Regions from separate parts of the Cupriavidus sp. 05L411 genome, predicted to be linked through region 1. Evidence: predicted binding sites of a transcription regulator. Region 1 holds the regulator's gene; each other region holds the start of a gene.
The links. Region 1 encodes LexA, which represses DNA repair genes until DNA is damaged. Its sites were predicted from a motif close to ACTGTATNNNNATACAGT; they were not measured.

Region 1 (7,687 bases):
AAAACGCCCGACGCCGGCCGGGGAGGCGCAGGAATCGCCACATGCCCCGCTCCTGTGCGCGAACTGCGCACCACTGCCACGCCCGCGCCAGCAGCATCAGTTAGCGCCTCCACCAGCGACTGGTGGACGGACCCGTTGCCAGCGGCCGCCACGACCAGGCCCGCCACGCCCGCCTGCGCCAAGGCATCCACCACGATCCGGCCCGGCTCCGCATAGCTAGCCACGACCTCGACTTGCGGCCATGCGCAAGGGACCGGCCAGGCCTTGACCGGCAAGCGGCTGGGGGTACGCACAAAGCGCACGAGGTTGTCCTGAACAAAACCAATCGGCCCAGATACCGGCGACACGAACGCATTCACCGCCGATGTGTGCGCCTTCATCACATCGCGCCCTGCATGGATCTCCTGATTCATCACCAGCAGCACGCCCTTCGCCGTCGCGCCAGCATCCGCCGCTACGCGCACCGCATCCAGCAGGTTCAACGGGCCATCCGCCGACAACGAGGTCGACGGCCGCATCGCAGCCGTCAGCACAACTGGCACCCTACCCACGCAAGCCAGGTGCAGCAGCATGGCCGTCTCTTCCAGGGTATCGGTGCCGTGCGTAATGACAATGCCCGACACATCGGGCTGCGCGGACCAGAACGCCACGCGCTCCACCAGCCTGGACCAGAGCGCGAACGACATGTCCTTGCTATCTATCTGCGCAACCTGCTCGGCTTCGATCCGCGCCACCGTGCCCAGCGCCGGCACCGCATCGAGCAGCGCCGTCACCGGCACCGTCGCCGCCTGGTACTTCGCGCTGCTAGCTGGGTTGGAAGAAGAACCGGCAATGGTGCCGCCAGTAGCGAGCACGACGACACGAGGCAGGAGAGACATGGCGGAAAATTGGTCGGGAGCCAGAAAAGTTGAGCAGCAAGCAGCGCGAGACGCTCTAGGTGCCGCGGAATTGTAACCCTCTGCCCGCTCGTCACGGCACGCGCCAAGACCCGTAGGACGCACCTGTCAATGCGCAAACTCCCAAAAATTCCGCTTGCACTTCACTCGATACTGTATAAAATCACAGCATACTGTTTAAACATACAGTGCTTTTAAATACCGGCGACCATGGCGACCCTGACACCGCGACAGCAGCAGATTTTCGACTTGATCCGCAGCAGCCTCCAGCACACGGGCTTCCCGCCCACGCGCGCGGAGATCGCCGCCAAGTTCGGCTTCTCCTCACCCAATGCAGCCGAGGAACACTTACGTGCCCTGGCCCGCAAAGGCGTGATCGAGCTCACTCCGGGCGCCTCCCGCGGCATCCGCCTCAAAGTTTCCCGCAGCGACTCCGAGCTACCCGACCAGTTCTCCCTGCCTATGGCCGGCGTCATGCAGCTAACCCTGCCACTGGTCGGGCGCGTCGCAGCCGGCAGCCCGATCCTCGCCGCCGAACACATCGATCGCCAATACCAGGTCGACGCCTCGGTGTTCGACGTGCAGCCCGATTACCTCCTCCGGGTGCGTGGCCTCAGCATGCGCGACGCCGGCATCCTCGATGGCGACCTGCTCGCCGTCAAGCGCGCCAGCGAAGCCGCCAACGGCAAGATCGTTGTCGCCCGCCTGGGCGACGACGTCACCGTCAAACGCCTCAACCGCCGCGGCGACACCATCGAGCTGATCGCCGAAAACCCCGACTTCCCCAGCATCATCGTGCAAGCCGGCCGCGAAGAGTTCTCACTAGAAGGCATCGCTGTCGGCCTCATCCGCCCCGGCGCCTTCTGACGAGTGCGGCTGAGGCGGGTGAACCCCGTACAAGCCGACACCCGATTGTGCCAACGCACCCGCATAGCGGGTACCGCTAACTGTTGTTGCAAGTCACCAGGTGTAGCCATGCTGCCAGCCAACCGCCTCTCCGCCCGCCGCCCCGTCAAGCCCGTACCCTTCCGCCAATCCAAAGGCGTACGCATCTACCAGGGCGCACAACGACGCACCATGGTTGGCAGCATGGCCGCTATCTGCCGAATGCTCGAGTTGGAGGAATCCTCCAAGCTGGCTGGTTAAGCAGGTGGCACTGAAAAAAATTTGTGCGGAGTACTAGCCATCCGGCTCTCGGCATTGTATGATCTTGTTCTTCGTCGTTCGGCACCAAGCAAAACGACATCGACGGTGGCTGTAGCTCAGTTGGTAGAGTCCAGGATTGTGATTCCTGTCGTCGTGGGTTCGAGTCCCATCAGCCACCCCAGAATTTATAAGGTTAGCGAGGTTTGCAGTTGCTAACTTAATCAGAATTTTGGAATAAGAACTTCCAAAATTTGGAACTTGAATTGAAGCCCACCCATCGCGGTGGGCTTTTTTGCATTCTGAATACAACACTTCCGCGCGCCCTCCCTCAGGCCGGCGAGAAGCGGTACAGCGCAGTTCATTTGCGAGAGACGAAGTGTGACGACCAAATCAATGTTCCCCCGCGACAACGCTGGCAGCTTTCAGGTTCCCTCCACGAAGGAAGGCGCGATCAAGCTAATTTGCGAAGTTCCTAGCCGCCATCTCGAGATATACACGCCGCACGAAACGTTTCTCATGCAGACCCCGGATGGGATTGACCCAGACCGCACAAATCCGAATGCGATGTGGGTGAACGCAAAGACACACGATGTCGGGTCTGCGTCACCCATCGTCGCAAGCACTTTCATTACGGCCTTCGAAATGCTTCCTCGGGCGGGTCAGTTGGACAAAAGCGCTCGAGACGACGTGCTTTCCCTGATGTATGCAATCAAAGAAACGTTACTGCAGTGCGCCCACGCCAAGGATGCGCAGCAGACTGAGTTGTTAAAGTTCCAGGCAAAGCGATTGCCTCAGGGGACGCAGGCGCAGGCACACGCGTATTTTCCCGTCATCCATAATTTGGACGGCTTGGTCACAGCCTTTCTTATTGCTGCACGCCGCGCCGTCACAGAAATCTGTCAGATACCTGGGCATTTTTTTTAAGCTCGGCCGGCAGCATTCGTCACTCGATCACCTGCTTGACAAGGAACTCATCAATGCACTGAGCCCAGAGAGTCAGCTTCTGAACTGCCTTTCTCAGCATCGCCCAGGCGTTTCAAGGCTGGTCAATTTGAGGAATGGCCAGGAGCACAGTGCGACTACAAAGGGCCCAAAGCTGACCGTCAGCAACTTTCAGCTAATGCCCTCCAATGAGGTCAGACAGCCAATATGGCATCTCGATGGCGAGGAACCCTTATCGATCGGCGCAGAAATGGCGGATTTGGTTCCTTTCTTGACTGGGCTAGCGGAAGTGACGCTGGTTGGGTGCGTCGTCGAAACGCTTCCGCTAGGTGGTTTCCCCTATGTTTTGGAAAACGTAGAGGATCCTGATCCAGAGTGCCCCGTTCGCTATCGCCTGACCCTTGATGTGAGCGCACTTAACCTCGGGTCATAAGTGCGCGGTAGAGAGATTGCTGTATATCCATACAGTTGACTCAACTATCCTCGTTCGGCCTAGGACGACTCTTATACTGGATATCCATACAGTATCCAGTGAGAGAGACATGTTCGCCTGCGCCCCCGATACCGTCTATCTATATAGCCAGTCCCATGGGGCTGCGCGTTTGGCCATCCGCTGCCCCAGCCTCACGATCGACGATCCGCTGCTCACGGCCGACACATGGAACCCGGAGGTAGAGGCAGCCGCTCAGGCCGCCGGCGCCACGCTGCACCTGGTGGGTGTCGATACAGCGGCCCTCCAGGCGCTGCCGTGGACAATCGACCGCTTGGCGTTCGAACACGACGGTGCGCGCCTGAGCTTCTGCCTCGCCGATGGCGCCGACATCCTCGGCCCGAACACCATCCGGCTGCGCACCCGCGGTGAGCGCCACTACGCTACCCGGCAGGAGACGGCATGTTCCCTGTGACCTACCAGGCGGCATCGATCTTCCTGGAAACCCAGTTCCTGCCCGGCGACACGGCCGAGCTGCGCCTCGACTGCGAAGGCGTCACCGTCACGGCCAGCGCGGTGACCGTGCATGGCATCGAGACGCGCCACATCGAGAAGATGGTGTGGACGGCCGATTACCTGTCGTTCGAGCAGGATGGCCAGCATCACCGGATCAAGGTGGCCCGGCCGGCGGTGAAAACGCCGCTACGCGCACGGTTCCCGCGCCGCTGACTAGCTGCAGCCGCCCCACCATGCCCCCCGACACCCCAGAGAATTGGGTACGCGCGCTGCGCCATGCCGTTCGCGGCGGCACGCCGGATGCCTATGGCGATCCATTCAGAATGCAGCTGTACCTTCTGGACCCTCACGGCCAGCCGGTCCAGACGCTGGACGGGAACGCCCATCATGAATTTCTGAGGGGCTGGTTCAAACGCTTCGTGCTGCGCACGGACCTTCCCGAGCAGGATGCCCGTGTCTGGACATGCTTCTGCCCGTGGTCGGACAAGATAAGCGACAAACCGGTTTTCCTGACCCACCTGGCCGGCGGCGGCATCGACAAGATATTCACCTCGGCGACGTGGCAAGATGCGCAGGACAAGCACCGGCGCGTCTCGGAGAAGGCGCGGCGGGTGTTGCCACTCACGCCCTTGCCAGGAGATGAGGATGTGCACTAATTACGCCCCGGTGCAGCGCCAGCTGCTGCGCGACGTCTTCGGCGTCGAGCCGCCGCCCCTGGGCTATCCGCCCGAGACCTGGCCGGACTATGCGGCGCCGATCGTAGTGACCGAAGCTGACGGCGCGCGGCAGGCGCTGGTGGGCACGTTCGGCATGGTGCCCAAAAACCGCATCCCGCCGGGCGTGGCCAAGTTCGACACCACCAACGCGCGATCGGAGACGGTCGGCGAGAAGCGGTCGTTCTCCGGGCCGTGGAAGAAGGGGCAGCTCTGCCTGGTGCCGGCGACCGGCTTCTACGAGCCGAACTACGAAGCCGGACCCAAGTCCGTGCGCTGGAAGATCTGGCTGAAGGACGACCCGGAGTTCGCCATCGCCGGCCTGTGGCGGGATTGGCCGGATGGCGCCTTCTCGTTCACCATGCTGACCATCAACTCGGACAAGCACCCGCTGATGAACCGCTTCCATGCACCGGGCAAGGAAAAACGGATGATCGTCATCGTGCCGCGGGCGGAATGGGATGACTGGCTGACCTGCCGGGATCCAGAGCGGGCACGCAGCTTCATGCGGCCCTACCCGGCAGAGCGAATGGATGCAGAACCGGCGCCACGGCCCCTCAAAGAGAAGGCCTGACATTCTCCGAAAAGCGCCTGGTACCGGTGGAGCCCTTTTCGCTCGCATCGGATGCAGGCACGCACTAAGCGCCGTGCCCTGGAGGACCCAATTGCAGCCAACTGGGAAAGCGGGCATCGAATTCCTGCGGGGAAATATCGCCCAGATGCGAACTTGCCTCGTTCGGCAGCGCGACGCTGAGTTCCTTGTGCCATAGAACCAGCCCTGCCATCCGAACGACACGGACGCGCTCCTCTCTCGGAACGGGATAGGCCGAGATATGTGCAGGAACTGCCGCCAATCGAACACGCCGACGCAACTCATAACTCAACCAGCCCGACGAGTCGCGTCGAACCAACCGCATAGTGGCGACATGCCGATGCAACCAAATCGCTCGGAAAACCAGAAGAATTAGAAACAGCACCAATACCCGTAACATGATGTGGCTCCGCTGCGATGCGGCTACTCCCCTTAAAACTCGGACTGCACGCCAGCGCCAAGTGTGACCAATAGGGATCTTTTCGTATATAGGGCTTACTACTTGAAACACTCCCGCATCTCAGTGGCCTGCAGAGATTGCCTCCCACACTAGGTAAGCCAGTGCCGGCATCAGTAACCAGACTGCAATCGCCAAGTAGTACCGCGCACCGTGATGAGGCGGGTTGGTATGGAAGTGGTGGATCACGGGCTTCATAGGGGGCCTCCGGTACAGTTGCGAAGCACAAAGACCTCTTTTTTCAGGATAGGTCTGAGTTCAATGCGTTGCAACGCAATGCGTATGCCACTATCACCACGCGCCTCTGGGGCCAATCCGCTGCACGGCCTGCTCTATGCCTAGGAGGTCGAGGGGTAGAGCCTGGCTATGAGAATACCCGCGGGAAACTCGGAAAGTACCACTCTGAAGAGTTATGTTATCTCGGACATAAATTCACTAGAATGCCGTCTGGCCACGCGGATTTGGCCTGCATTTCCCTTCTGCACCCGCACCTTCCCGGCCGCGGGTGCTTTTTTATGAACTCCGCGCGCGGGGGTCGGACTGCCCTATCGCAGCCAGTGTCGCGCGGATGAGCATCCCGGCCGGCCCGATAGAGTGACTCTTTTGCAGTCTCGACCGTCAGCGTATGCGAGTGATGGCCTCGAGGACAGCGCCGCCCTTGGGCGTGATGCAGGGTCGGCGCCCTAAAGCGATCTCTTCCAGGTTGACAAGTTGGTGCTCGCGGAGCGCTTCCAAATCCGCGCGATCGAGTTCAGTGTGATCCGGTGCGCCCTGGACTAGCATGAGGGTCGCTACTTCATGTGGGCTCAGCATTCTTGCCTCTTATATTTTTGAACGGCAGCTGGGAAGCGTAGATTGCAACCGATGCATCAAGGCCGCTATCGCTCGGCGGCGTAGCTTGCAACCTCTTATGAGATCTTGACCGCCAGGTGCTACCTACTCGCGCCGGGCCAATGCATTCAATACATTTCATTTCGGATATTCAAGGTCTTTCCGGCTTACCAAGGGAAACCCCTCGGTTTGCCAACTAGCGGGCGCTTCCTATACCTTGAAAACGACTGGCGGCTGCTCTATTGTCTGCTGTATGTTCAGCGCAGGTTTCCTACCGGGCGTGGTCACGCGAGGTCGCATAATCCTAATTGAACACACCTCTCAGTTTTCCGAAACAGGGAGGAGCGTAAAAAGCCGGCGCCGCGCAAACTCTTAAAGCCCCCACCACGGGTGGCATCATAATTGACTTAATTATGAGATATTTCGGTTGAGCGGTTTAAGCGTCCGCTCAATGTCACTTCGGCCCGCTCTAGCCAGCGGTTTTTTTATTTGGAATCGCCCGAGCCTTACCCAGAAGCATCCGCTACCATCGTTGGCAAGCCGCCTCCAGCCTCATACGCTGCGCTGCCGCACCTCCACCAGCGCCTAGCGCCCCCTTTATGCAGACGTCGGCACAAAGCGTCCAAGTGTGCGCTACCAAACTGTTGCTTTGCCGTATCTCAAACAGGATTCGTGCTGCGCGAGCGGGATCTCTCTGGCCGTTGCGTGCCTTCGCCTTGCCGTCCCAATCGGGCTCGGCAAGGCATTTCCCTTCCTTTTAGGCGCCCCCCCATCAGCGGGGCTACTGAAACTACTACAACACGACATACTCCGGTACGGCGATTGAATTGACCCCGGTCGCTATTCATTGGGGTGTAGGCGACAGGCCCATGCTGCCTACACCCTTCTTTCTTCTGACCGTGACGACATATGGCTACTTCGGCCACGCCTCCACCGTCGCTCGGTGCCGCGCAGCGCAATTCCCCAGCGCGCCCAGCACCGACCCCATAACCCACTCCTGCCACGCGTCATAGTCGGCCGCCGCCGGCGCGTCCGGAACCTAACACGGCGCCCCACGATCCTGCACCCCTAACTGCCCGAATTGATGGACGCTGCCGCGGCGCCGCGCGAGCCGCGGGCAGAAGCCGCCGAATTGCCCCCGCCTGTCTCCACCTACTTCCCCTT
Region 2 (7,687 bases), on a different contig from region 1:
CAGGGGCTGGCCCACGCGGATCGCGCTCAGCACGTCCGACAGCGGCTTGCGCGAGCGCACATGCATGGTCACCGCGCCGGATGCCGCCAGGGGCACGCCGGTCAGCGCGGCGGCTTGCTCCAGACGCAGCCGGTGCGTGGCATCGGCATAGCCCTGCAATTGCTCGAGCGCGATCCAGCCGCGCTCGCCAAACGTCTGCCGCATCCATTGGGCTTGCCCCAGCAGCTCGCCGGGGTCCGGGCAATACGTAGGCAGCAGCAGCGCCAGGCAATCGGGCATGCCGCGCAGGTGGGCCTGGTCCGGCTGCGGCGCGGCGATGTCGTCGGGATGCAGCGCGTAGGCGCCCTTTTGCACGCGCGTGCGGCCCAGCGTGATCAACTCGCTCAGGTTGCCAAAGCCTTCGCGATTTTGCGCCAGCAGCACCAGCCGCAGCACGGGCCGGCCCGCGTGGTCGGTGAGCGTGAAGCGGCTGCCGATCAGCAGGCGGAAATCCTGCGCGGCACGGGCCAGGTCAAGCAGGCGATCATGCCGGCGCAGGCGGGCCTGCAAGGCGTCATCGGCGCTCCCGGTGGCAGTGGCGTCCGGCGCGGCGGGGCATTCGCCATCCCCTTGATGTTCGCCGTCTTCGTCGCCGCCCTCCTCCGGCTCCTCCGCTGCCTCGTCCTCATCCTCCCGCAGCCCGGCGGCCAACCGCGCCGCGCTGCGCTCGGCCGCATCGCGGGTGCGTTCGCGCAGGTCCTTCAGCGCATGGTGCGCGCGGGCCGTGCCCGCCACCGAGCACTCGTCGGTCAGCGCCAGGCCGCGGTAGCCGAGCGCAAACGCGCGCTCGATCAGCTCGACCGGATGTGACGCCCCGTCCAGGAAGGTGAAATTGGAGATGCAATGCAGCTCCACATAGTCGGGCAACGCCGGCAGCAGCGCGGAAAGCGCCGGCGGCAAAGCGGAGAATGAAGGGTTGGCTGGCTGGCTCGACATGACAAAGATTCAGGCAAAGACTCAGGCAAACAAGCCATGCAGGAACCAGCGGTACTCACCGCTTTCCTCACGCCCGGGGCGCTGGCGATAGACCCAGCAGCGCAGCCCGTCCGCCCGTTGCGCAACGAAGTAATCGCGCGTGGCCAGCGCGCCGTCCCACCAGCCGGATTCGATGCGCTCCGGCCGCGAGAGCAACGTCAATGGCCCGCCGTGACAAGGCCGATGGCGCTGCACAGTCAGCGCCACGGGTTGCGCCATCAGCCACAGCGGACGCTCCGGCATGCCCGCCGGGGCACGCTGCGGCTCGCGCGGCGCGCGCGCCGGCATCTCATCCACCGGGCACCAGCGGTTGGCGCGCTCGGGCCGGTGGTCGGCCAGCGGCTGCGGTTGCAGCACGTTCTCCCGGCCCAGGCGCGCCATCAGCGTATCGAGCACGCGGCCCAGTTCCGCCGGCGTGCCGCCCGGCTCGGGAAACAGCGCATCGCTCTGCGGCACGCAGGCCTGGACCGACTCCACCACCAGCAGCAGGCTCACCGCCGGCACGCGGAACTGCACCTTGTCCAGCCGCTCCTGCAACAGCTTGGACAAATGCGCCGGATCGCGGCTGGGCTGCGCCAGGCTGATCGTCACCGGCGTTGCCTGCGTCTCGGCGCCCAGCCGGTAGCGCTCATGCTCCAGCCGCAGCACAAGATGCGTCACGCCCGCCTGCTGCACGGCCAGCCAGCCGGCCAGCGCCAGCAGCAAACGCTGCGCGCCCGCCATCACGCCCTGCACGGATTCGGTCCGGCCTGGCAGCTCCATGCGCTGCGAGAAGGTGGCGGGCGCGCTGAACCACGTAAAGCGCACCGGCACCTCGCCATAGGCCTGATCCAGCCGCGCCAGCAGGTCCGGTCCCAGCCGGCGCCGCAGGCCGGCACGCGGCAGGCCCCGCACCTCGCCCACGGTCCGGCAGCCGATGCCATCGAGCCAGCCATCGTCCGCCAGCCCTTGCAACATGCCCACCGGCAGCCGGTCCAGCAGCCGCGCCATGCGCTGCGGCCCCACCGCGCGCCGCGCCGGACGCACCAGCCCGCCCCGGCGATCGCGCCGCAGCGGCTGCGCCGCCAGCCACGCCGCCCCGAAGGCCGTCGGCCCACAGCCCAGTTGCAGGAACACCCCCAGCCGCCGCACCCGCGCATACACCGCCCGGCACAACGCCAGATGGCCGCCAAACAACCGCAGGCTGGCCCCGGCATCGATCATCACGGTAGCCACCCCGGCATCGGGATGCACCGTGACATGCGGCGTGAAATGCAGCAACGCCAGCGCCAGCGCCGTCATCACCTGCGCCTCGGCCGCCGGCTCGCGCTGCAGTTGCACCACCTGCGCCGACAACGCCTGCACGCCGCCCCGCCGCATCCCCGCCTGCACCCCCAGCGCCACCGCCGGGCCGTTGGCCAGCACCACCCGCTCGCGCTCCATCACCGCCACCGGCACGCTGTGGTGCAGCAGGCCGGCGCAGGCGCGGGGCGCGGCGGGCTCAGGCCAGTTCGGCTGCAGCGCGTCCAGCGACAGGCGCGGCAGATGCACCGCGATCCAGTACGACATGGGCTTGCTCTCCCGCAACGGCTTGGGAAACCGGGGCATTCAGGGGGACCGGCATCGACGGGGCCTGCGGCGCCGCAGGCGGCGTGGCCATGGCCGGCACCGCCATCATCTCGCCCAGCGGCAGCACCAGCGGCGTATCGCGCACCGGGCCGCGCCGCTTGTGGAACGTGACCGACACGGCATTGCCCGGCGCCGGCGACAACAGCAGCCGCAGCACCGCCGGCGACGACTCGCGCAGCACGCTGGCCGGCCGGCACGCCCACACCACGGCGCCTCCTGCCTGCGCCAGCACCTGCAAGCGCCGCAGCGCCTCGGGACGCGCCGTGGGCAGCCACACCATCACCCCGCCAAAGGCCTGGCTGCGCAGCACCTGCTCCGCCGCCCACAGCACATCCGCCTGCGCCGCGGCCCGGCCCGCGCCAGCGGGCGGGCGCACCCAGTACAACTGGCGCGCCGGCAAACCCCATTCGGCCAGGCACGTTGCATTGGGCTGGTGCGGCGGCCCGATCAGCGCCACCCGGCGCTGCGCCGCGGCCAGCGCCAGCAAGGCCGGGCGCAGCAGCCGCAACTCGCCCACGCCGGGGTCGGCCAGCAGCAGCTCTGTGAGCGCGCCCACCGGCCAGCCACCGCCGGGCAACTCGGCCGAGAGCGCGTCATGGCCGGTCGGCAAGGCCGGCACGCTGCCCGCCCGGCCCAGATGGCCAAGCTGCCCCGCCCGCCACAGGCCGGGATAGCGTTGCTCCAGTGCGTCCAGCGCCCCCTGCCGGTCGGCCACGGGCGGCTGCGCCAAAGGCGAATCGCCCGATGTATCGGGCGATAGGGGAAAGAGTTCGGCGATCATGTGATGCGTGCGGCTCAGTCCGAGGGGACTGACAGGAAGTTTCCGAATACTGTATATTTATACAGTACCACGGATGCGCGCAAGGGTGAAGCGATGGGGACGCCGAGCGATGGAAATTGATCATGGTTAGCGGCGCCGTGCTGTATCGGTGGCATGAGAATATGCTGCCATCGCAATGACTTCCCGCCATGATGACAATCGCTCGCCTGCTCTGCTTCCCGCTGATTGCCTTGCTCGCCGTCAGCGCAAGCGCTGCCGCTCCCGACGAAGAATCCCTGGGCAGGGCCGAGGGCTATCCACCGGCTCGCAGCCTGAAGCAAGCCTACACGGAGCCCTATCTCGTCGGTTCGTTCAGCGCGATGGACAGCTTCAATCCGTCCTGTGCGCTCGCTCCGGCAGACGATCCGCTTGCGCTGAAGAAGGCCGCCATCGAGACGCCGTTCAGTTACCGCTTTCGTGGCCGCAAGCTGACACTGGACGACTACATGCAGCGACAGCGTGCCACCGGACTTCTGGTCGTGAAGGACGGCGAGATTGTCGCGGAACGCTACAACTACATGCGCAGCGCCGACATGCGGATGCTCTCCAACTCGATGGCCAAGACCATTACCGCGCTGGCGATCGTCAAGGCGCAGGAAGAGGGCTTCATCCGCTCGCTGGATGACACCGCCGAGACCTACGCGCCCCAACTCAAGGACACGCTGTACGGACAGACCCGAATCGTGAATCTGATGCGCATGTCCTCGGGCGCCCGGTTTATCGAGGACTACTCGGAGCACGACGATCGGGCCAGGTTCAACGATGCCGTGCGCCGGGTTGGGGTTGCTCAGGCCGCCCGGCTGATCACGGCGCGCAGCGATCCCGAAGGGCAGCGCTTCAACTATGCCGGGGCCCAGACCCAGATCCTGGGGCTGGTGTTGCGCGGCGCCACGCGCCGCACGCTCTGTGACTACGTCGATGAGAAGCTATGGAAGCCGATCGGCGCCCAGGCGCAGGCGACCTGGCTGGTGAACCCGGCCGACCAGGACGTGTTCGCGCAAGGCGCCTTCAACGCCACGCTGCACGACTACGCCCGCCTGGGCTTGATGATGGCAACCGATGGGCTGGTGAGGGGCACCGCCGTGGTATCACGTGACCACCTGCTCGCGATGACGGATGCAACACGGCAGCCCGAAGCATTTCGGCCAGGGCACATGCAGTACCACGGCAGCACCTACTACGGTTATGGCCTGCAGACCTGGATCCTGCCCGGCAGTCACCGCCGCTTTGCCCTTCTGGGTGTCTACGGGCAGGCCATCTTCGTAGATCCCGCATTGAACCTGGTGGTGGTGCATACCGCGGTCGGCAAGGATGCCGCGGGCGACGCGAGCGGCGCCCACCTTGGCGCCGAACGCGACGCGCTGCTGCGTGGCATCGTATCGGCCTATGGAGACTGGTAGAAACGTGGATTGCCCCGGGTGTGCGCCTTGGGTCGACCGTCGTCGCGGACCCGGTCAATGCAGCAGGGCATCCTCAAAAGCCATCTGCTCCGCCGCATCAAACAGCGTCCCAAGGCTCGCCGTCCCCGCTGCCGCCATCCCGTCATCGCTGCCTGCCCCCCGCACGGCATCCAGGCTGCGCCGCATCCCGGCTACCGCCGCGCCCGGCAACAACGTGGTCAGGCTAACCCGGCGAACCCCCAGTTCGCGCAGCCGCTCCAGCGAAGCATTCGCGGCCGACGGGCTTGGCGCCAGCCCGGTCCCGGCGCTCAGCGTCACCGGGATATCCAGCGCGCGCACCAGCCGGGCGATATCGTCCTCGGTGCGCGGCGCAATGGGCAGCAGCATATCGGCGCCAGCCGCCTGATAGGCCCTTGCCCGGAGGATGACCTGCTCGGTGGTCTCGCAGGCAAATGCGTCCGTGCGGGCAATGATCATGAAGTTGCTGTCGTGCCTGGCGCGCTGCGCGGCGTCGATCTTGGCGAGCATCTCGCCAAGCGGCACCACGTCCTTGGCCGCCGCCGAGCCCCAGCGCCTTGGCACCACCTGGTCCTCGATGTTCAGGCCGGCCGCGCCGGCTTCCTCGAACAGTTCCACGGCGTAGTGGACACCGCGCGGGTTGCCATAGCCGGCGTCCGCATCGGCGGTGATGGGAATGGATGAGGCGCGGGTCAGCCGCCGGCAGTGCTCCACGCATTCCGTCAACGTGAGCAGGCCGATGTCCGGCACGCCCAGCAGGCTGTACGACAGCATGGCGCCGCTGATGCAGGCGCTCTGGTAGCCCGCCTGCTCCACCAGCCGCAGGCTGAAGATATCGTGGACGGCAGGCGCCACGACGAACGATTCCCGTTGCAGCAGCGTGCGCAGGGATGCGGTCTTTTGAACCGGGGCAATGCGTTGCATGGACTTAGGATCGCGAGGATGGGTGGGAAATCATGGGGATGGTCACTCCTTGGGCATGCCGTCGGCCAGCTTGCGCATCATGGGCTTGCGCGCGGCGATTTCCCGGGCCCAGTCGTCTCCCGGCAGGTAGGCCAGCACCGGCGCATCGTTGCCGGCCTTCTTCAGGTACTCCGGATCCTTGAGGGTCGCCCGGATGGCCGCGCGCAGCTTCTCCACGATGGCTGGCGGCACGCCCGCGGGCACCGCGATCCCCCGCTCGGCCGGCATCACGTCGTCAAAGCCTTGCTCCCGGGCCGTGGGCACGTCGGGCAGCGAAGCGGCTCGCGTCTCCCCCATCTGCGCGATAATCTTCAGCGGCACGGCCTCCTTGCCCGCATCCTGCAGCTCGCCCGTGGTGACCGCCGCAAAATCGATATGCCCGCCAAACAAAGCCGTCTTGGATTGCGCCGTCCCGTTATAGGGGATGTCGGTGACCTTGACGCCCGCCACGTTCTGCAATTGCAGTAGCGCCAGGTGCCCGTTCGTCCCGATCCCGTTGTGCCCGAAAGACAGCGAAGCCGGCTTCTTCTTCAACGCCGCCACCACATCCTTCAGGTTGTTGTACGGGCTATCCTTGCGCGTCACCAGGATGGTCGGGTCGCTCAGCACCCGGGCGACCAGCCGCAGCGCGGCCGGATCGAAGCTGGTCTTCCGGTACAGCGGCGAAAACGCCATGGCCGGCAGGTTGACCACGCCAATGGTGTAGCCGTCCGGCGCCGCGCGCATCAGGCTGAGGCTGGAGATCTCGCCGGCGGCGCCGGGCTTGTTCTGCACCACCAGGCTGGCGTTTGCGCCAAGGTAGCGCTGGATGAACGGCGCCATCGTGCGCGCCATGGTATCGGTGCCACCGCCCGCGGCAAACCCGACATAGACCTGGATGGGATGATCGCTGGGCCATTCCGCCCTGGCCGGCGTCGCCGCCACGCCCGTTGCGAACAGAAGCAACGCGCCCAGCGTGTGGATTGCGTGATGCGCCTTGCATGCCTTGAGCCCGTGCCGCATGATCTTTCCCTCTCCCAGCCGATATTGACAATGGCCAGACGATACGTACCTCCCGCGCGGGAAGAAAGCGACAAATCCTCACGTCCCCCGGTGAGATTTTGGAATGACCGCACGCGAGCCGGGCAGCAAACGCATTGCCAGGCCAAGGCATCGCCATGACACTCAAGCAGCTGGAAGCGTTTTACTGGGCCGCAAAACTCGGCAGTTTTTCTGTCGCCGCCGCGCGGCTGCATGTCACGCAGTCTTCGCTGTCAAAGCGCATCGCCGAGCTGGAAGACGATCTGGGAAAAGCCTTGTTCGACCGTACCGGGCAACGCTCGGTGATCACCGACGCAGGCGAGCGCCTGCTTGAGCATGCCGCCCAGATCCTCGACATCGAAAGCCGCATCCGCGCGGACCTGGACATGGCAAGCGCGCTGCGCGGGAGCTGCCGCTTCGGCATCAGCGAGCTGGTGGCGTCCACCTGGTTTCCGAGCCTGGTCGCGCGGGTGCGCGAGCTGCACCCGAACCTGGTGCTGGAGCCACAGGTGGACCTGACGCTCAACCTGGAACGCAAGCTGGAGCGCGGCGAACTGGATTTCGCGATCATTCCCGGCCCCTGCGCTTCGCCCAACCTGTCGCAGGAGAAGGTCGGCGAGCTGGCGTACAAGTGGATGGCGGCGCCACAGCGGCTGGCTGGCGGCACTGTCCTCACGCCCCGGCACTTCACCGAGCATCCGGTGATCATGCTCAGCGCGGAAGCGGGCCTGACGCAGGCCTTCGAGAAATGGGCGGCGGCGCAGAAGCTGGAGATTCCCAGGGCGCTGGTTTGCAACAGCCTGTCGGCCCTGATTGCCATGGTGATGGCGGGCGTGGGGATCAG
Region 3 (4,265 bases), on a different contig from region 1:
ATTGTGGGAGGCGAAACTTACTGCGTTCTGACAATTTTGGCCGAATTCGCCACTAAACGCTCGGGGTATACGCTAGGCAAAAAGCTGGCTTGGTGGTGCTGCGCTGCGGTGCGAAGGGTCTCTGGAGGGCTTGCGAAAATCAGCTTCGAGGGGCAGGGCCGGGCTTCTTGCTATGCAGCATCGTCATGCTGGCGGGCGGGCACGGGCAGCTCGCCGGCGTCATCGTCTTCATCGCGGTTCATGCGCCAGGCATAGATTGCCGCCATCAGGACGTAGACGATCAGCGCACCCTGGGCACCGACCCAGAACGAGAAGGGCCAGCCGAAGAAATCGAAGCGCAGCTCGCGGGCATACCAGGCGACCACGAAGGTGACGACGAACCAGATCGACAGCAGCACGGCAATCCAGCGCAGGTTGCGATGCCACGCGCGGCGCTCGGACTGATCGGCCTGGTCGCGCCCGCCGCGCGTGTGGTCGGGGTCGGTCATGCAGGCTCCAGGGGAGATGGCCGGCGCAGCGTGATGCGAAAGCACGCGCCGGCCAGGCGCGGCTCCGTCTGGTAGACGTGGTCGAGAATGCTGACATCGCCGCCGTGCTGCTGCACGATCTCGCGCACGATGGCCAGGCCCAGGCCACTGCCCTGGGTCTTGGTGCCGAGCACGCGGTAGAACCGTTCCATCACGCGCTCGCGCTCGGCCACCGGGATGCCGGGGCCGGTGTCTTCCACCTCGAGATACGCGAAGGGCTCGAAGGCATCCGCGCTGACGCGCACGGTGGCGTGGCCATCGGCCGGCGTGTAGCGGATGGCGTTGTCGATCAGGTTGTTGAGCATCTCGGTAAGCATCAGGCGATTGCCTTGCACCATCACCGGGTGGTCGTCGGCATCCACGCCGAGGTCGATGCGGCGCGCCCACGCCTGCGGCAGCCAGTCCTTGACCACCTCGCGCGCGAGCGCGGCCAGGTCCAGCGGCGCCATGCTGCCGGCGCCGGCCAGGTTCTCCATGCGCGCCAGCGACAGCAACTGCGTCACCAGGTGGGCCGCGCGCTCCGAGCTGCCGGCGATCTGCGCCAGCGACTTGCGCAGCTCCTCGGGCGATTGCTCGCGCTGCGCCAGCTCCGCCTGCATGCGCAGCCCGGCCAGCGGCGTCTTCATCTGATGGGCGGCATCGGCGATAAAGCGCTTTTGCGTCTGCACGGAAACGTCGAGCCGTGCCAGCAGGTCGTTGAACGAGGCCACCAGCGGCGTGATTTCCTGCGGCGCGGCGTGTTCGTCGATGGGGCTGGTGTCGCCGGGGTTGCGCGCGCGGATGCGCTGCTGGATCGAGGTCAGCGGGGCCAGCCCGCGCGTGAGGCCGAACCACACCAGCACCACCGCCAGCGGCAGGATCACGAACTGCGGCAGGATCACGCCCTTGATGATTTCATTGGCCAGCCGCGCGCGCTTGTCGAGCGTCTCGCCAACCTGCACCAGCACCGGCTGCGCGTCGCCCGCCTGCTTCAGGTCGACGTAGGTGTAGGCCACGCGCACGTCGTTGCCCGCGATGCGGTCGTCGCGCAGCGAGACCAGCCCGGCGTGGCCGCGATCGTCCTCGCCGGGCAGCGGCATGTCGTTGTCCCCGGCGACGAACTCGCCGTGCGTGCCCACCACCTGGTAGTAGATGTTGTCGGTTTCATCGGCCCGCAGGATTTCGCGCGCGGACAGTGGCAACTGCAGCGTGACGCGCCCGTTGACCTCGCGCACCTGCTGCGAGAGCACGATGGCGCTGGCCTCCAGCGAGCGGTCGAAGGGCCCGTTGGCAATGGACTTCGCCACCAGGTAGGTCACGGCAATGCTCATCGGCCACAACAGCAGCAGCGGTGCCAGCATCCAGTCCAGGATTTCGCCGAACAGTGAGCGCGGCGACGGATGGCCCGCGCTGTCTTCAAGATGCGGCAGGGCGTCGGCCAGCGTTTCGTCGCTGACGATCTCATCGGGCGGGGAGGGCGTGCGCGCGGGCCGTGCGGCCCGCGCGCGCCGCCGGGGCAGTCGCAGCAGGCTCATGGGGAGGAGGTGGTGGGGCAGGTCTTGGCGGCGTCGCCGGCATGCCGTCAAAGGGAAACGGCGCTGATGCCGATTCCGATTCCGATTCTAATGGCGCTTTCTAGTCGTGCGCCACGGTGGCCTGGAATTTCTCCAGGCAGTAGCCCAGCCCGCGTACCGTGGCAATGCGGATCCCGCCCACCTCGATCTTCTTGCGCAGCCGGTGCACATAGACTTCGATGGCATTGTTGCTGACCTCTTCGCCCCATTCGCACAGGTGGTCGACCAGCTGCTCCTTCGATACCAGCCGCCCGGTGCGGGTGAGCAGGATCTCCAGCAGCCCAACTTCGCGCGCGGAGAGATCCAGCATCTGCTCGTTCAGGTAGGCGATGCGGCCGACCTGATCGAAGGCCAGCGGGCCATGGTGCGTGAGCGTGGCGCCGCCGCCGGCGCCGCGCCGCACCAGCGCGCGCACGCGGGCTTCCAGCTCGGACAGGGCGAAAGGCTTTGCCATGTAGTCATCGGCGCCCAGGTCCAGGCCCTTGACGCGCTCGTCGACGCCATCCGCCGCGGTCAGGATCAGCACCGGCAGCATGGCGCCGCGCGTGCGCAGGCGCTTGAGCACTTCCAGTCCGGGCATGCGGGGCAGGCCGAGATCGAGGATCAGGAGGTCGAAGGTCTGGGTCGAGAGCGCCGAGTCGGCTTCAACCCCACTGGCGACATGGTCGACGGCATAGCCGGAGTGACGTAACGAGCGTGTCAGGCCATCTGCCAGCACATCGTCATCTTCGGCGATCAGAATACGCATGGTTGTCTCCACCCTGGCCGGCTTAGTCGTCGCTTTACATCAAATGACGCGTGCGGGACTTGCCAAGCATACTGTTTTTTTATACAGTACCCGCTTGATCCGGTCGCGCAGTGAGCGGGCCGGATCGTACTGAATTCAGCAACGCACGTATTACCGACGTTTGCCCAATGTTTGCCCCTGCTGCCAGGTTCATTGTCATCAGGAGTTCGCAGCGCGGCGCGGGTCGGGCGGTTACCCGCAAAAGCAGGCGGCGCGCCACATGCGGCCTATTTATACACCATTGACGGAAGGACGACCATGGATGACGGCAAGAAGGCGGGTGCTGGCGTAAGCGCCGAAAAGCAGAAGGCGCTGGCGGCCGCGCTGGCCCAGATCGAGAAGCAGTTCGGCAAGGGCTCGATCATGAAACTGGGCGAAGCCGACATCGACCAGGATATCCAGGTCGTGTCCACCGGCTCGCTGGGCCTGGACATCGCGCTGGGCGTCGGCGGSCTGCCGCGCGGCCGCGTSGTGGAAATCTACGGTCCGGAATCCTCGGGCAAGACCACGCTGACGCTGCAGGTCGTGGCCGAAATGCAAAAACTGGGCGGCACCTGCGCCTTTATCGATGCCGAGCACGCGCTCGACGTCAACTATGCCGGCAAGCTCGGCGTGTCCGTGGGCGACCTGCTGATCTCCCAGCCCGACACCGGCGAGCAGGCACTGGAAATCACCGACGCGCTGGTGCGCTCGGGCTCGGTCGACCTGATCGTGATCGACTCGGTGGCGGCCCTGGTGCCCAAGGCCGAAATCGAAGGCGAGATGGGCGATTCGCTGCCGGGCCTGCAGGCCCGCCTGATGAGCCAGGCGCTGCGCAAGCTGACCGGCACCATCAAGCGCACCAACTGCCTGGTGATCTTCATCAACCAGATCCGCATGAAGATCGGCGTGATGTTCGGCTCGCCCGAAACCACCACCGGCGGCAATGCGCTGAAGTTCTACGCCTCGGTGCGCCTGGACATCCGCCGCATCGGCTCGATCAAGAAGGGCGATGAGGTGATCGGCAACGAAACCAAGGTCAAGGTAGTCAAGAACAAGGTGTCGCCGCCGTTCCGCGAAGCCTTCTTCGACATCCTCTACGGCCAGGGCATCTCGCGCCAGGGCGAAATCATCGATCTCGGCGTGGACGCCAAGGTCGTCGAGAAGTCGGGCGCGTGGTACAGCTACAAGGGCGAGAAGATCGGCCAGGGCAAGGACAACGCGCGTGAATACCTGCGCGAGAATCCGGACATCGCCGACGAGATCGAGAACAAGGTGCGCGAGTCGCTGGGCGTAGTCCTGATGAACGGCACGCCGGCCACCGCCGGCGCCGTGGCCACCGCCGGCGCCGTGGCCACCGCCGAAGACTGAGCTTCGCTGGCCGGGGCATTCCCGGCCGCGATCCCCACCCCGGGGCGG

Region 2: imuA (translesion DNA synthesis-associated protein ImuA) is a predicted target of LexA. The motif match lies at 3,452-3,469, and genes of this name have one in related genera.
Region 3: recA (recombinase RecA) is a predicted target of LexA. The motif match lies at 2,899-2,916, and genes of this name have one in related genera.

What each region holds. Positions count from the first base shown of each region.
Region 1 covers NZ_JBFTOQ010000006.1:62,280-69,966, reverse strand. The annotation lists gene AC1DQR_RS08800 (asparaginase) at 1-878, opposite strand, end outside; gene lexA (transcriptional repressor LexA) at 1,107-1,763, shown strand; tRNA gene AC1DQR_RS08790 (tRNA-His) at 2,148-2,223, shown strand; gene AC1DQR_RS08785 (hypothetical protein) at 2,421-2,966, shown strand; gene AC1DQR_RS08780 (hypothetical protein) at 3,527-3,889, shown strand; gene AC1DQR_RS08775 (hypothetical protein) at 3,877-4,143, shown strand; gene AC1DQR_RS08770 (hypothetical protein) at 4,164-4,586, shown strand; gene AC1DQR_RS08765 (SOS response-associated peptidase) at 4,576-5,217, shown strand; gene AC1DQR_RS08760 (hypothetical protein) at 6,311-6,505, opposite strand.
Region 2 covers NZ_JBFTOQ010000013.1:213,034-220,720, forward strand. The annotation lists gene AC1DQR_RS18015 (error-prone DNA polymerase) at 1-975, opposite strand, end outside; gene AC1DQR_RS18020 (Y-family DNA polymerase) at 997-2,562, opposite strand; gene imuA (translesion DNA synthesis-associated protein ImuA) at 2,495-3,403, opposite strand; gene AC1DQR_RS18030 (serine hydrolase domain-containing protein) at 3,592-4,842, shown strand; gene AC1DQR_RS18035 (isocitrate lyase/PEP mutase family protein) at 4,897-5,784, opposite strand; gene AC1DQR_RS18040 (tripartite tricarboxylate transporter substrate binding protein) at 5,827-6,825, opposite strand; gene AC1DQR_RS18045 (LysR family transcriptional regulator) at 6,981-7,687, shown strand, end outside.
Region 3 covers NZ_JBFTOQ010000041.1:22,619-26,883, reverse strand. The annotation lists gene AC1DQR_RS31920 (DUF4212 domain-containing protein) at 171-488, opposite strand; gene AC1DQR_RS31915 (sensor histidine kinase) at 485-2,041, opposite strand; gene AC1DQR_RS31910 (response regulator) at 2,142-2,828, opposite strand; gene recA (recombinase RecA) at 3,126-4,217, shown strand.